Regions from separate parts of the Streptomyces sp. NPDC085927 genome, predicted to be linked through region 3. Evidence: riboswitches for the same ligand, from Rfam matches in the RefSeq annotation. Region 3 holds a riboswitch; each other region holds the start of a gene.
The links. A riboswitch is a leader RNA that binds a small molecule or an ion and turns the genes downstream of it on or off. The one in region 3 is predicted to bind thiamine pyrophosphate.
Positions count from the first base shown of each region.

Region 1: another riboswitch for thiamine pyrophosphate. It lies ahead of thiC (phosphomethylpyrimidine synthase ThiC); the one in region 3 lies ahead of ACIF80_RS31845 (thiamine ABC transporter substrate binding subunit).
Region 2: another riboswitch for thiamine pyrophosphate. It lies ahead of thiO (glycine oxidase ThiO); the one in region 3 lies ahead of ACIF80_RS31845 (thiamine ABC transporter substrate binding subunit).

Region 1 is NZ_JBITSN010000006.1:473,418-477,869, reverse strand. Features, by position in the region: gene ACIF80_RS19470 (SsgA family sporulation/cell division regulator) at 1-105, shown strand, start outside; gene ACIF80_RS19465 (YibE/F family protein) at 342-1,979, opposite strand; TPP riboswitch at 2,254-2,442, shown strand; gene thiC (phosphomethylpyrimidine synthase ThiC) at 2,435-4,249, shown strand; gene ACIF80_RS19455 (VWA domain-containing protein) at 4,339-4,452, shown strand, end outside.
Region 2 is NZ_JBITSN010000002.1:563,966-568,417, reverse strand. Features, by position in the region: gene ACIF80_RS07540 (Rv2175c family DNA-binding protein) at 277-642, opposite strand; gene ACIF80_RS07535 (NAD(P)/FAD-dependent oxidoreductase) at 801-2,042, opposite strand; gene ACIF80_RS07530 (hypothetical protein) at 2,075-2,425, opposite strand; TPP riboswitch at 2,475-2,586, shown strand; gene thiO (glycine oxidase ThiO) at 2,584-3,762, shown strand; gene thiS (sulfur carrier protein ThiS) at 3,759-3,995, shown strand; gene ACIF80_RS07515 (thiazole synthase) at 3,998-4,452, shown strand, end outside.
Region 3 is NZ_JBITSN010000017.1:64,001-68,452, forward strand. Features, by position in the region: gene ACIF80_RS31840 (ABC transporter permease) at 1-372, opposite strand, end outside; gene ACIF80_RS31845 (thiamine ABC transporter substrate binding subunit) at 420-1,502, opposite strand; TPP riboswitch at 1,587-1,692, opposite strand; gene rlmN (23S rRNA (adenine(2503)-C(2))-methyltransferase RlmN) at 1,741-2,847, opposite strand; gene ACIF80_RS31855 (phosphatidate cytidylyltransferase) at 3,134-4,258, opposite strand; gene frr (ribosome recycling factor) at 4,258-4,452, opposite strand, start outside.

The sequences.
Region 1 (4,452 bases), on a different contig from region 3:
ACCGACAAACTGGTACCGCTGGGCCAGGAGGGGGCGCTCGCCGACTTCGACGCCCATCTCGACGACGCACTGGACCGCATCCTGGCGGAGCAGAGCGCCGGTTGAGGCGTTCCGCATCCGGCCATCCTGTGGCGGAACCCTTCACCGTGTTCCGCCAGATCATGCAGGAACGCTTCCGCAGTGGTGACCGAGCGGATTCGGTGCCGGATTGACCGGCAGACGGCAGACGGTGGTCGACGGTTGACTACCGACTACCGACTACCGACTGCCGGAGGGCGGGTTGCCGGGAGAGCGGCCGCGGACGATCGGAAGTCGGCGGCGCGCGGACCGGCGCCGCGGGGTCAGCGCTTCCGGCGCCTGCCCCGACCGCCGCGTGCCGGAGCCGACCGGACGCCTTCCTCGGCCGCCGCCTGCGCGGCCGGGCGGTCGGCCGAGACCACCAGGGCGGCCAGCACCGTGGTGACCGGCACTGAAGCCACCAGACCGATCGAGCCGATCAGCGTACGCACGATCTCCTCCGCCACCAGCTCGCTGTTGGCGACCGTGCCCACGCTGCTCTGCGCGATGGAGAACAGCAGCAGCAAGGGCAGCGCGGCGCCCGCGTAGGCGAGCACCAGAGTATTGACGACGGACGCGATGTGGTCGCGGCCGATGCGGATGCCCGCGCGATACAGCCCGCGCCAGCCCATCGACGGGTTGGCCTCGTGCAATTCCCATACGGCCGACGTCTGCGTGACCGTCACGTCATCGAGCACACCGAGCGATCCGATGATGACACCGGCCAGCAGCAGGCCGCTCATGTCGATGTCCGGGTAAAGGCCGTGGATCAGACCGGTGTTGTCGTCGGTGTCGCCGGTCAGCGCCGCCCAGCTGATGAAGACCGAGCCCAGAAAACCGATCAGCAACAACGAGATCAGGGTGCCGAGAACGGCCACGGAGGTGCGCGCCGACAGTCCGTGGCAGAGATACAGGGCCTGCAGCATGATGGCGCTCGCCCCTACCACCGCCACGACCAGGGGGTTCGAACCCTGCAGGATCGCGGGCAGGATGAAGAAGTTCAGCACCAGGAAACTGACCGCCAGCGCGACCAGTGCCATCACACCGCGCAGCCGTCCGACAGCGACGACGGCGACCGCGAAAATGCCGGCGAGCAGGCCCAGCGGTACGCGCCGGTTCACATCCGCCACCGAGTACTGGAGGTCCTTCGGTGCGGAGGGCTCGTAGGCGACCACGACCTCCTGGCCCTCGCTCAGCTGCCGTGACTGGTCCGGCTGCACGATCTCGGTGAAGGTGCGGCCCACATCGTCGCCGGTGTCGACCCGGATCGTCGCTTTCTTGCACGTGCCGTCCGCCTGCTGCTGAGCGGAGGACCCCTCGGCCGTCGAGGTGTCACCGGTCGGGACGCCCCCGGACGCGTTGACGGACGAACAGCTCACCTCGACCACCTTGGTGACCGTGGCCTGCTGCGTCTGCCGGTCGAAACCGACGCCGGTCCGTTCGTGATCGGGCGTGCCACCCGGCCACAGCACCGCGAGGCCGATCAGCACCGCCGCGCCGAACGGGATGAGGACCGCCGCGATGACCTTGCGCAGGTGCTTCGAGACGGGAGCGGCCGGACCGTGGCTGTGACTGTGCCCGTGCGCGTGGCCGTGCCCACCGTCGTCGCCCGGACCATGCCCGTGCCCGCCGCCCGGAGGCGGACCGCCGTGCCCGCCGCCCGAATTCGGGCCGTCGCCGGAGTTCGGGCCACGTCCACGGCCGCCGGCACCGAGGCCCGGGCTGTGGGCATGACCCGGACCGTGGTCCCGGCCGCGGGCTCGACCTTGCCCCTGCCCTTCTTGCCCCTGTCCATGGCCCGGGCCCGGCCGGCCCGCGCCGGGCCCGGGAGCCCGACCGGGTGGTCCGAAAGCCGGGTTTACGGGCCCCGGGCCGGTGGGCCCGTCGGAGCCTCTGGAACCAGGGCCTCCAGGGCCGGGCAGGTGGTTCTGTGTCGCCGGCGCCTCGCCGGGGCCGTGTCCACGCCCGAACCAGTCTTCGGAGCCGGGGCCGTCTCCCTGAACGCCCCCATGGCCCGGGCCGGTGCCGGCTGCGGGTCCTCTGCCACGGCCGCCGCCGATTCGGGCGCCGGGGCCACGTGACGGTTCGGGCGGCGGGTACGGGGGAGGTTGCGTCGAGGTCACCGCCTGATCATCGCAAGAACAATGAAGGCCCTCTGTTCACCGCGCCAGGATTCCCGCTAGCGTGGAGGCACCTTTTTGTACACGCGGGAGCTCGGAGCACCGGGCTGAGAGGGCGCTGACCTCCGTCCCAGCGATGTTTCACATGAAACACCACTTGTCCGAGTGATGTTTCACACGGAACGTCGACAGACGGAAGCCGCTGCGCCGACCGCTGAACCTGTTACCGGGTAATGCCGGCGTAGGGAGTAGGTCTCATGACCAACAAGGATGCACGCACGCCTGTCTCCACTCAGAATCCGACGGAAGCGTCGGCGGGGGAGGAGGCCGGGAAGTCCATCGGCTGGCACAAGGCGTACGTCGAGGGCACACGCCCCGACCTGCGGGTGCCGGTCCGTCAGGTGCACCTCACCAACGGGCAGTCGGTCACGCTGTACGACACCTCGGGCCCGTACACCGACCCCCTGGTCGTCACCGATGTGCGCAGAGGGCTGACGCCGGTGCGGGAGAACTGGATCATCGCGCGCGGTGACACCGAGGAGTACGCGGGCCGTCCGGTCCGTCCCGAGGACGACGGGATCAGGCACACCTCTCCGCGCGGTGGACTGCGCAATCTCGACGCGGTGTTCCCGGGCCGGCCCCGTCAGCCGCGCCGGGGCCGCGAGGGCGGGGCGGTCACGCAGCTGGCGTACGCGCGCCGCGGTGAGGTCACGCCCGAGATGGAGTACGTGGCCATCCGGGAGAACGTATCGCCGGAGGTCGTGCGTGAGGAGATCGGGGCAGGCCGCGCGGTGCTGCCCGCCAACGTCAACCACCCGGAGGCCGAGCCGATGATCATCGGCAAGCGGTTCCTGGTGAAGGTCAACGCCAACATCGGCAACTCCGCGGTGACCTCCTCCATCGAGGAGGAGGTGGAGAAGATGACCTGGGCGACCCGCTGGGGCGCCGACACGGTCATGGACCTGTCCACCGGCCGCAACATCCACACCACCCGGGAGTGGGTGCTGCGCAACTCCCCCGTCCCCATCGGCACCGTGCCGCTCTACCAGGCGCTGGAGAAGGTCGACGGCAGGGCCGAGGAGCTGACCTGGGAGATCTACAAGGACACCGTCGTCGAGCAGGCCGAACAGGGTGTGGACTACATGACGGTCCACGCGGGCGTACGGCTGGCGTACGTGCCGCTCACCGCCCACCGCAAGACGGGCATCGTCTCGCGCGGCGGCTCGATCATGGCGGCGTGGTGCCTGGCGCACCACAAGGAGTCGTTCCTGTACGAGAACTTCGAGGAACTCTGCGAGATCCTCGCGGCGTACGACGTCACGTACTCGCTCGGTGACGGTCTCCGGCCGGGTTCGATCGCCGACGCCAACGACGAGGCGCAGTTCGCGGAGTTGCGCACGCTCGGGGAACTCAACCGGATCGCCAGGCGTTTGAATGTGCAGACCATGATCGAGGGCCCGGGGCATGTCCCGATGCACAAGATCAAGGAGAACATCGACCTTCAGCAGGAGATCTGCGATGAAGCCCCGTTCTATACGCTCGGCCCGCTGACGACGGACGTCGCGCCCGCGTACGACCACATCACCTCCGGTATCGGTGCGGCGATGATCGCCTGGTGGGGTACGGCCATGCTCTGCTACGTCACGCCCAAGGAGCACCTGGGCCTGCCGGACCGCGACGACGTCAAGACCGGCGTCATCACCTACAAGATCGCCGCCCATGCCGCCGACGTCGCCAAGGGGCATCCGGGGGCACAGGAGTGGGACGACGCCCTGTCCGACGCGCGCTTCGAGTTCCGGTGGGAGGACCAGTTCAACCTGGCTCTCGACCCGGACACGGCACGGGAGTTCCACGACGAGACGCTTCCGGCGGAGCCCGCGAAGACGGCGCACTTCTGCTCGATGTGCGGGCCGAAGTTCTGCTCCATGAAGATCAGCCGGAGCATCACGGAGCGGTTCGGCGGGACCTCGGCGGAGGGTGCGTCGGCCGAGGAGATCGCCGAGGGGATGCTGCGGAAGTCGAAGGAGTTCGCCGAGGCGGGCAACCGTGTGTACCTGCCGTTGACGGACTGAACGAACGAGCGGACCGAAGGAACAAAGGGGCGGGCCGTTCGGGCCCGCCCTCTCCTCTCCCGGGCGGATGGGTCGGCAGACTGGATGTCATGACAGCGAGATCAATGAGCAAGGGGTCCAACCTTCCCGTCGACGCCCAGGTGGTGCGCGTCGAGCTCGCTTGGGCCGCCGGGACCGGTGTGCCCGACATCGACGGGTCGGCT
Region 2 (4,452 bases), on a different contig from region 3:
CCGGCCGCGCGCGGGGCAGGCCCGGTGGGTCGTCGGCGGATGCCCCACGGCCCGTCGGGGCCGGCGGAGCACACGCCGCAACGGACCCTATGCCGCCGCGGCGACCGGGAGACCGGCCGCGGGCGGCCCGGCGGCCGCCCGGACCGCCGGGCCTTCCCGGCGCCCTGGGGCAGCGGCGCCGGGTGGCGGTTTCATGGCCGGCTGTACCCGCACGGGCGCGGCACGCGAAGAGGTGCGTACCGGTGCTTGTGCGGGTCCCGGCGTGCCGTCCCGGGGTCAGACGGCGAGCGCCTGGGCGCGGCGCTTCACCTCCGTGCCGCGGTTCTCGCTCAGTGCCTGCGCGGGCGTGCCCGGCAGGCTCTCGTCGGGGGTGAAGAGCCATTCCAGCATCTCTTCGTCCGTGAAGCCGTCGTCCCGCAGGAGCGTCAGGGTCCCGGAGAGGCCCTTGACGACCTTGTCCTCGTCGATGAAGGCGGCGGGGACGTGCAGTGCGCGGTTCTCACCTCGGCGTACGGCGATGAGCTGGCCTTCCTTGACCAGTTGCCGGACGCGCGTCACCTCGACGCCGAGCATCTCGGCGATGTCGGGAAGGGTGAGCCAGGCGGGGACGAGAGCATCGATCTTTGCGTCAATCTCGGTCACGGGACAAGCCTGCCATCTGGCACCGACAGCCGGAAGCCGGACCCCTCCACCTGGGCGGACGTTCAACCCGGACGACTGGATCCTCGGACTGCCGGCCGGGTGACCGGAGGCCGGGAGACCGGGAGACCGGGAAACCGGGAAACCGGGAAACCAAAAGCTCACGCCTTCGCCGACTTCAGGGGTCGTGCCGGGTCGGCCAGCAGCGTCTCGTCCATCACCGTGCCCGCCTCGATCAGCCGGCGCCCCTGGGCCAGGTCGCGGGGGCGGCCCACCGCCAGCAGCGCGACCAGCCGGGACGCGCGGAGCCAGCAGACCGTCCACGCCGGGCCGTCGGCCTCCCCGCGCCACACCGTCCGGTCGGCGTCCGCGTGGTGTCCGGCGTACTGGACGAAGCGTCCGAACTGCTCGGACCAGAAGTACGGCACCGGGTCGTACACCGCCGGGGGCTCACCGGTGGCCGACCCGATGATGTTCGCCGCGACCGTGCGCGGGCCCTGGAGGGCGTTGTCCCAGTGATGCACCAGCAGGCGTTCGCCGTACCGCCTCGAGGGGAAGGACGCGCAGTCGCCCACCGCGTACACGTCCGGCACGGAGGTCGTCAGGCGGGCGTCGGCGACCACCTCGCCGTGCTCGCCGAGCTCGACCCCCGAGCCGGCCAGCCAGGCGGTGGCGGGGCGGGCGCCGATACCGACGACGACGGCGTCCGCGGGCAGCCGCGAGCCGTCGTCGAGCACCACCGCGCCGGGTTCGACGCGCTCCACGCGCGCGTGCGTCCGCAGCACCACTCCCGCGTCGTCGTACCAGGCGGTCATCGGGGCGGTCGCCTCGGCGGGCAGCGCCTCGGCCAGCGGCCGGCCGGCGGCCTCCACGACGGTGACCGCGCAGCCCGCCTCGCGCGCCGCCGTGGCGAACTCCGCGCCGATCCAGCCGGCGCCGACGACCACGATGTCCTGCCGGCGCGCGAGCACCGGCCGCAGTCGTTCGACGTCGTCCAGGGTGCGCAGCAGATGGACGCCCGGAACCCCCTCCGCGCCCGGCAGCCGGACCGGTTCGGCGCCGGTCGCGACGACCAGGACGTCGTAGGGGACCGGCCCGGCCTCCGTGTCCAGCTCGTGGTCGGCGGGGCGCAGCCCGAACACCTCGCAGCCGAGCCGCAGTTCGATGCCGAGCGCCTCGAAGTCGACGTCGAAGGCGGAGTTCTCCGCCGTGCCGAGCAGCACCGCCTTGGACAGGGGCGGCCGGTCGTACGGCTGGTGGGGTTCGGCGCCGATCAGTGTCACGGTGCCGGTGAAGCCCTGCTCCCGGAGGGCGACGGCGGTCTGTACGCCGGCCATCCCGGCCCCCGTCACCACCACGCGCCGCGGTCCGGACGGTCCCCGTTCCTGCGTCTGCTCACTCACCTGATCACCATAGACACCCGTCCGGTGGCCGGTCAGTCCTCGGGAGCCGTGAGCTGTTCCACCACGCTGGTGCCGCTGCCCGGCTGCGACTCCCACTCCCAGGTCTCCTCCAGCCGCACCCGCCCGTCGGGCAGTTCCACGACCGTGGACCCGCAGTGTCCGCAGGAGGTGGTGCCGTCGCGCTTGAGCTGCACGTACCGGAAGTCCAGCCGGTCCCCCTCCCGGGTACCCACCAGGTGTCCGCGGACGACGTCACCGCCCGCGTACTCGGCCCAGATCTCGCCGTCCCGCTCGTGGTACGCGAACCGGGTGCGGGTTCCGACCTGGCCCGGCGCCTGGTCGGCGACGGGGGCGAGGACGAGACCGTCGAGCGAACCAGCCATGCGAAGACTCCCTACACGTTCGTTGATCCGGAGGCTAGGGTGGCCAACGTAAGACACTCGCGGGAGCCCGGACGCACCGGGCTGAGAGGGAGGCTGGCGGCCTCCGACCGTATGAACCTGATCCGGGTCATGCCGGCGAAGGGAGGGGCTGGACGCCCATGCCGCCCACACACACCTCGCAGCGCTCCCCCGACGTCCTCGTCGTCGGGGGCGGGATCATCGGCCTGGTCACGGCCTGGCGGGCCGCGCAGCGCGGGCTGTCCACGACCGTGCTGGACCCCGAGCCGGGTGCCGGCGCCGCCCGGGTGGCCGCCGGGATGCTGGCCGCCGTCACCGAACTGCACTACGGCGAGCAGACCCTGCTCGGTCTGAACCTCGCCTCCGCGCGCCGCTATCCCGACTTCGCGGCCGAGCTCACCGAGGCCGCCGGCCATGACCTCGGCTACCGCCGCTGCGGCACGCTCGCGGTCGCGCTGGACGCCGACGACCGCGCTCACCTGCGTGAACTGCACGTCCTGCAGCAGCGGTCCGGGCTCGACGCGCAGTGGCTGTCCGGACGGGAGTGCCGACGTCTGGAGCCGATGCTCGCACCGGGTGTGCGCGGCGGGCTGCGGGTGGACGGCGACCACCAGATCGACCCCCGGCGCCTGGCGGCCGCGCTGGTGACCGCCTGCGAGCGGGCGGGAGTGGAAGTGCGCCGCGCGTGGGCCGAGCGGCTCACCGTCGCCGGGGAGCGGGCCACGGGTGTGGTCACCGCCGACGGCACCGGGCTGAGCGCCGGGCAGGTGGTGCTCGCCGGGGGCAGCCTCAGCGGTCGGCTCGCGGGGATCCCGGCGGACGTGCTGCCTCCGGTACGTCCCGTGAAGGGGCAGGTGGTCCGGCTCGCGATGCCGGACCGGTTCGGCCCGTTCCTGAGCCGGACGGTACGCGCGGTGGTGCGCGGCAGCCATGTGTACCTGGTGCCGCGCGAGAACGGGGAGCTGGTGATCGGGGCGACCAGCGAGGAACAGGGCTGGGACACGACCGTCACCGCGGGCGGGGTGTACGAACTGCTGCGCGACGCCCACGCACTCGTCCCCGGGATCACCGAACTGCCGCTCACCGAGACCCGGGCCGGGCTGCGCCCCGGCTCCCCCGACAACGCGCCGCTGCTCGGCCCGTCCGCGCTGGCGGGGCTGGTCCTCGCGACCGGGCACCACCGCAACGGCGTACTGCTCACGCCGGTCACGGGCGACGTCCTGGCCGAGGTCCTGACCACCGGTGGGCTCCCGGCCGAGGCCCGCCCCTTCACCCCCCTGCGGTTCACCGCCGCCGCACTCACGGAGCAGCCCGCATGAACGATCCGGCGAATGCCACGACCGGCACCACCGTCACCGTCTCCGTCAACGGGGAGCCGCGCGAGGTGGCTTCCGGCACGGCGCTCGACGCGCTGGTCGCCACCCTGACCCCGGCTCCCTCCGGGGTGGCCGCCGCCCTCAACGAAACCGTCGTCCCGCGCGCGCGATGGCCGCTCACGTCCCTCTCCGAGGGGGACCGGGTGGAAGTCCTGACCGCCGTCCAAGGAGGCTGACCATGGCCGACGATCCGTTCGTTCTCGGCGGTACGTCCTTCACGTCCCGGCTGATCATGGGGACCGGCGGGGCGCCCAGCCTCGACGTGCTGGAGCGGGCGCTGGTGGCGTCCGGTACGGAGCTGACGACCGTCGCGATGCGGCGGGTGAACCCCTCGGTGCACGGCTCGGTCCTGTCGGTGCTGGAGAAGCTGGGCATCCGGGTGCTGCCGAACACGGCGGGCTGCTACACCGCCGGCGAAGCGGTGCTCACCGCGCGTCTCGCGCGGGAGGCGCTCGGCACCGACCTGGTCAAGCTGGAGGTCATCGCCGACGAGCGCACCCTGCTGCCGGACCCGATCGAGCTGCTGGAGGCGGCTCAGACGCTGGTCGACGACGGGTTCACGGTGCTGCCGTACACCAATGACGACCCGGTGCTGGCGCGGAAACTGGAGGACGCCGGCTGTGCGGCGATCAT
Region 3 (4,452 bases):
GGTGGTGTCCAGCCGCAGACCCCACAGCTCGTCGAGGAGCCCGCCGCGCCCCACGAGCGCCATGAACGCCGTACCGACGACGACCGTCGGCAGCACGAACGGGACGGTGACCACGGCCCGCAGCAGCTGTTTGCCGGGGAAGTCGAAGCGGGCGAAGACGTACGCACCGGGCAGGGCGATCAGGAGGGTGAGGGCGGTGGAGACCAGCGCCTGCCAGGTGGTGAACCACAGCACCTGCCGGACGTCGGACTGCGCCAGCACCTCCCCGATCCGCCCGATCTGCCAGACCCCGTCGGTCTTCAGTCCTCGCGCGACGATCGCGGTGACGGGGTAGGCGAAGAAGACGGCGAAGAACGCGACGGGCACGGCCATCAGACCGAGCCGCGCCGCGGTCCCACGCCGCCTCGCCGCGGCTCGGCTCACTTCAGTACGAGCGAGGTCCACGACTTGACCCACTGGTCACGGTGGTCGGCGATCTTCGCCGGGTCCATGGTCTCGGGGTTCTTGGCCTGCGGACCGTACTTCGCGAAGTCCTCGGGCACCTGGGCGCCCTCGCGCACCGGGTGGACGAACATGTTCAGCGGCATGTCGTCCTGGAACTCCTTGGTGAGCAGGAAGTCGAGCAGTGCCTTCCCGCCCTCGGGGTTCTTCGCGTTGCTGAGCAGCCCCGCGTACTCGACCTGGCGGAAGCAGGTGCCGTCGGCGACACCGGTGGGAGCGGTCTTCGGCCTCGGGTCGGCGTAGATCACCTCGGCGGGCGGGGAGGAGGCGTAGGACACCACCAGCGGCCGGTCGCCCTTGGCCTGCTTGCCGCCGGCCGAGCCGGAGAACTCCTCGTTGTAGGCCTGCTCCCAGCCGTCGACCACCTTCACGCCGTTGGCCTTGAGCTTCTTCCAGTAATCCGTCCAGCCTTCGTCGCCGTATTTCGCGGCGGTGCCGAGCAGGAAGCCGAGGCCGGGCGAGGAGGTGGAGGCGTTCTCGGTGACGAGGAGGTTCTTGTACTCGGGCTTGATCAGGTCGTCGAAGGTCCGCGGCGGGGCCAGGTCGCGCTCGCTGAACCACTCCTTGTCGTAGTTGACGCAGACGTCACCGGTGTCGACGGGCGTGACCCGGTGGCCGGCCCCGGTGGCCCGGAGCCCGGGAAGGACGAAGTCGGAGTCCTTCGCCTCGTACGGCTGGAACAGCCCGTTGTCGAGGGCTCGGGACAGCAGGGTGTTGTCCACGCCGAAGAAGACGTCGCCCTGGGGGTTGTCCTTGGTCAGGATCGCCTTGTTGACGGCCTGCCCGGCGTCGCCGTCCTCCAGGACCCTGAGCTTGTAGCCGGACTCCTTCTCGAAGGCGGCGACGACGTCCTTGGACGCGGCCCACGAGTTGTGGCTGACGAGGGTCACGGTCTTCGACCCGCCGTCGCTCCTGCCTCCGCCGTCGGACGAGCCGCAGGCGGACAGCGTGACCAGGCCCAGCCCGAGGGCCAGGATCGTGACCTTCTTGGTGATGTTCACCGGTTTTTTCCTCCTGGGGGTGACCAGGAAGAGACGCGGCCCTGCCCGGGACCCCTCACAGGTGTCCCGGGCAGGGCGCAACAGCTCGAGTGATGACCGATCTCCCTACCCAGAATGACCTGGGCGAGGTTCGGAGGGTCTGCGGCCGATGCCGCACTCTCAGCGCTGTGGCGCTCCCCTGTCGGAAAATGAACGTGTGGTTACCCGGTATGCAGTTGTCGTCCTTGTGCCGGCCAGGCTACCTCTCGCTCGCGGCGAGCTGACCACAGGCCCCGTCGATCTCCTGTCCACGGGTGTCCCGGACCGTCACCGGCACACCGTGCGCGGCGATCGCGTCCACGAACGCCTTCTCGTCCTCGGGCCGCGAGGCGGTCCACTGGGAACCGGGCGTCGGGTTGAGCGGGATCAGGTTGACGTGCACCGGCTTGCCCCTGAGCAGCCGCCCGAGCCGGTCACCGCGCCACGCCTGGTCGTTGATGTCCCGGATCAGCGCGTACTCGATGGACAGCCGCCGCCCGGACCTGGCCGCGTACTCGAACCCGGAGTCCAGGACCTCGCGCACCTTCCACCGCGTGTTCACCGGGACGAGGGTGTCGCGCAGTTCGTCGTCGGGCGCGTGCAGGGAGATGGCCAGGCGGCACTTGAAGCCCTCGTCGGAGAACCGGTTGATCGCCGGCACGAGCCCGACCGTCGACACGGTGATCCCGCGCTGGGACAGCCCGAGGCCGTCCGGCTCGGGGTCGGTCAGGCGGCGGATGGCGCCCACGACCCGGTTGTAGTTGGCGAGCGGCTCGCCCATCCCCATGAAGACGATGTTGCTCAGCCGTGCCGGTCCGCCGGGAACCTCCCCGTCCCGCAGCGACCGCATCCCGTCCACGATCTGGTGCACGATCTCCGCGGTGGACAGGTTCCGGTCGAGACCGGCCTGCCCGGTCGCGCAGAACGGGCAGTTCATGCCACAGCCCGCCTGCGAGCTGATGCACATCGTCACCCGGTCCGGGTACCGCATGAGCACCGACTCGACGAGGGTTCCGTCGAACATCTTCCACAGCGTCTTGCGGGTGGTGCCCTGGTCGGTGGACAGATGCCGGACGACCGTCATCAGCTCGGGAAGCAGCGCCTCCCGCAGCTTGGCCCGGGACCCGGCGGGAATGTCGGTCCACTGCTCCGGATCGTGCGCGTACCGCGCGAAGTAGTGCTGCGAGAGCTGCTTGGCCCGAAACGGCTTCTCACCGGCCGCTGCGACCGCCTCCTTGCGCTCGGCGGGCGTGAGGTCGGCAAGGTGCCGCGGCGGCTTCTTGGATCCGCGCGGCGCGACAAAGGTCAGTTCTCCGGGCTTAGGCATGGCTGTACCAGTGTCGCAGATCCATTGGGGTGACCGCGCGGACCGGCCGCGGGGCCCCGGACCGCCTGGGACGTCCTGCCGAAGTCTCTCCGGCAAAGCCCTTCCAGGACGGCGCGAGCCCCCGCGTCCGACAGGGCGCGGGGGCTCGAAGGGTGCCGGGGCCGACCGGGTCAGCTCCCGACGAAGACCACCGGCAGCCGGCCACCGAGGCCGTCGGCAGCAGGGAGTCCGGGCGGTCCTGCTGTGTCCCTGTGCGGCCGGCGCCGCGCGGCGCCGTGACCTTCCCTCACCCGGACCCGACGAAGACCACCAGCAGCAGCCACACCACCGGCGCCGTCGGCAGCAGGGAGTCCAGGCGGTCCATGATGCCGCCGTGACCGGGCAGCAGGGTGCCCATGTCCTTGATGCCGAGGTCCCGCTTGATCATGGACTCGCCCAGGTCGCCGAGGGTGGCGCTGACCGAGACCGCGAGCCCGAGCAGCAGCCCCTGCCACCAGGTGCCGTCGTCGATCAGGAACTGCATGCACAGCGCACCCGCCACCATGGCGAACCCGACCGCGCCCAGCAGGCCCTCGCGGGTCTTGCCGGGGCTGATGCGCGGAGCGAGCTTGTGCGTGCCGAAGCGCCAGCCGACGGCGTACGCACCGGTGTCGGCGACGACCGTGATCACTATGAACGTCAGTACCCGCCAGGGCCCGTCGTCCGCGGCCAGCATCATCGACACGAAGGTCGCCAGGAACGGCACGTAGAACGCGGCGAAGACCCCCGCCGTGACGTCCCTGAGGTAGTTCTCGGGCGGTTGGGCCATCCGCCAGACCAGCACCGCCAGCGCGGTGAGCGCCATCGCGATCCACGCGCCGTCGCTGCCCCACACGTACCCGGAGACGATCGTGGCCGCACCGCCGGCCGCGAGCGGAACGAACGGCGCCTCGATGCCCTTGCGCTCTTCCAGCCGCTTGGTCAGCTCCCGCAGGCCCACCACGATGGCGACGGCGACGACGCCGACGAAGACGGCCTTGACGACGAACAGCGACACGGCGACCAGCACACAGAGCCCGACACCGACCCCTATCGCGGCACGCAGATCACGCCCCGCGCTCTTCTTCTGCGGCGGGGGCGCCGGCTGCGGGGTGTCGGACATGGGCTCCGGATTCTGCGGCATCTCCCCGGGGTGGGGACGCGCCCGTGTCGGCTCGTCTCGGACCAGGGGGCCGCTCGGCCGCGCGGCCCCCTGGTCCGCCTCCTGACCACCGCCGTGTTCGGGTTCACCGGGCACGACCGGCATGGGGCGAGTCTGCTGCGCGTAGTGCGCGTCGTACGGGGGACCCGCCGGGACAGCTCCCTGGACGGGCCCCTGGTCGGGCGGCCCCCAGTACCCGGCCTGCGGCGCCCCCCAGGAAGAGTCGTTCATCAGACCTCGAGGAGTTCCGCTTCCTTGTGCTTCAGGAGCTCGTCCACCTGGGCGACGTACTTCGCGGTGGTGTCGTCGAGCTCCTTCTCCGCACGGCGGCCCTCGTCCTCGCCGACCTCGCCATCCTTGATCATCTTGTCGATGCTGTCCTTGGCCTTGCGGCGCACGGCGCGGATGGAGACCTTGGCGTCCTC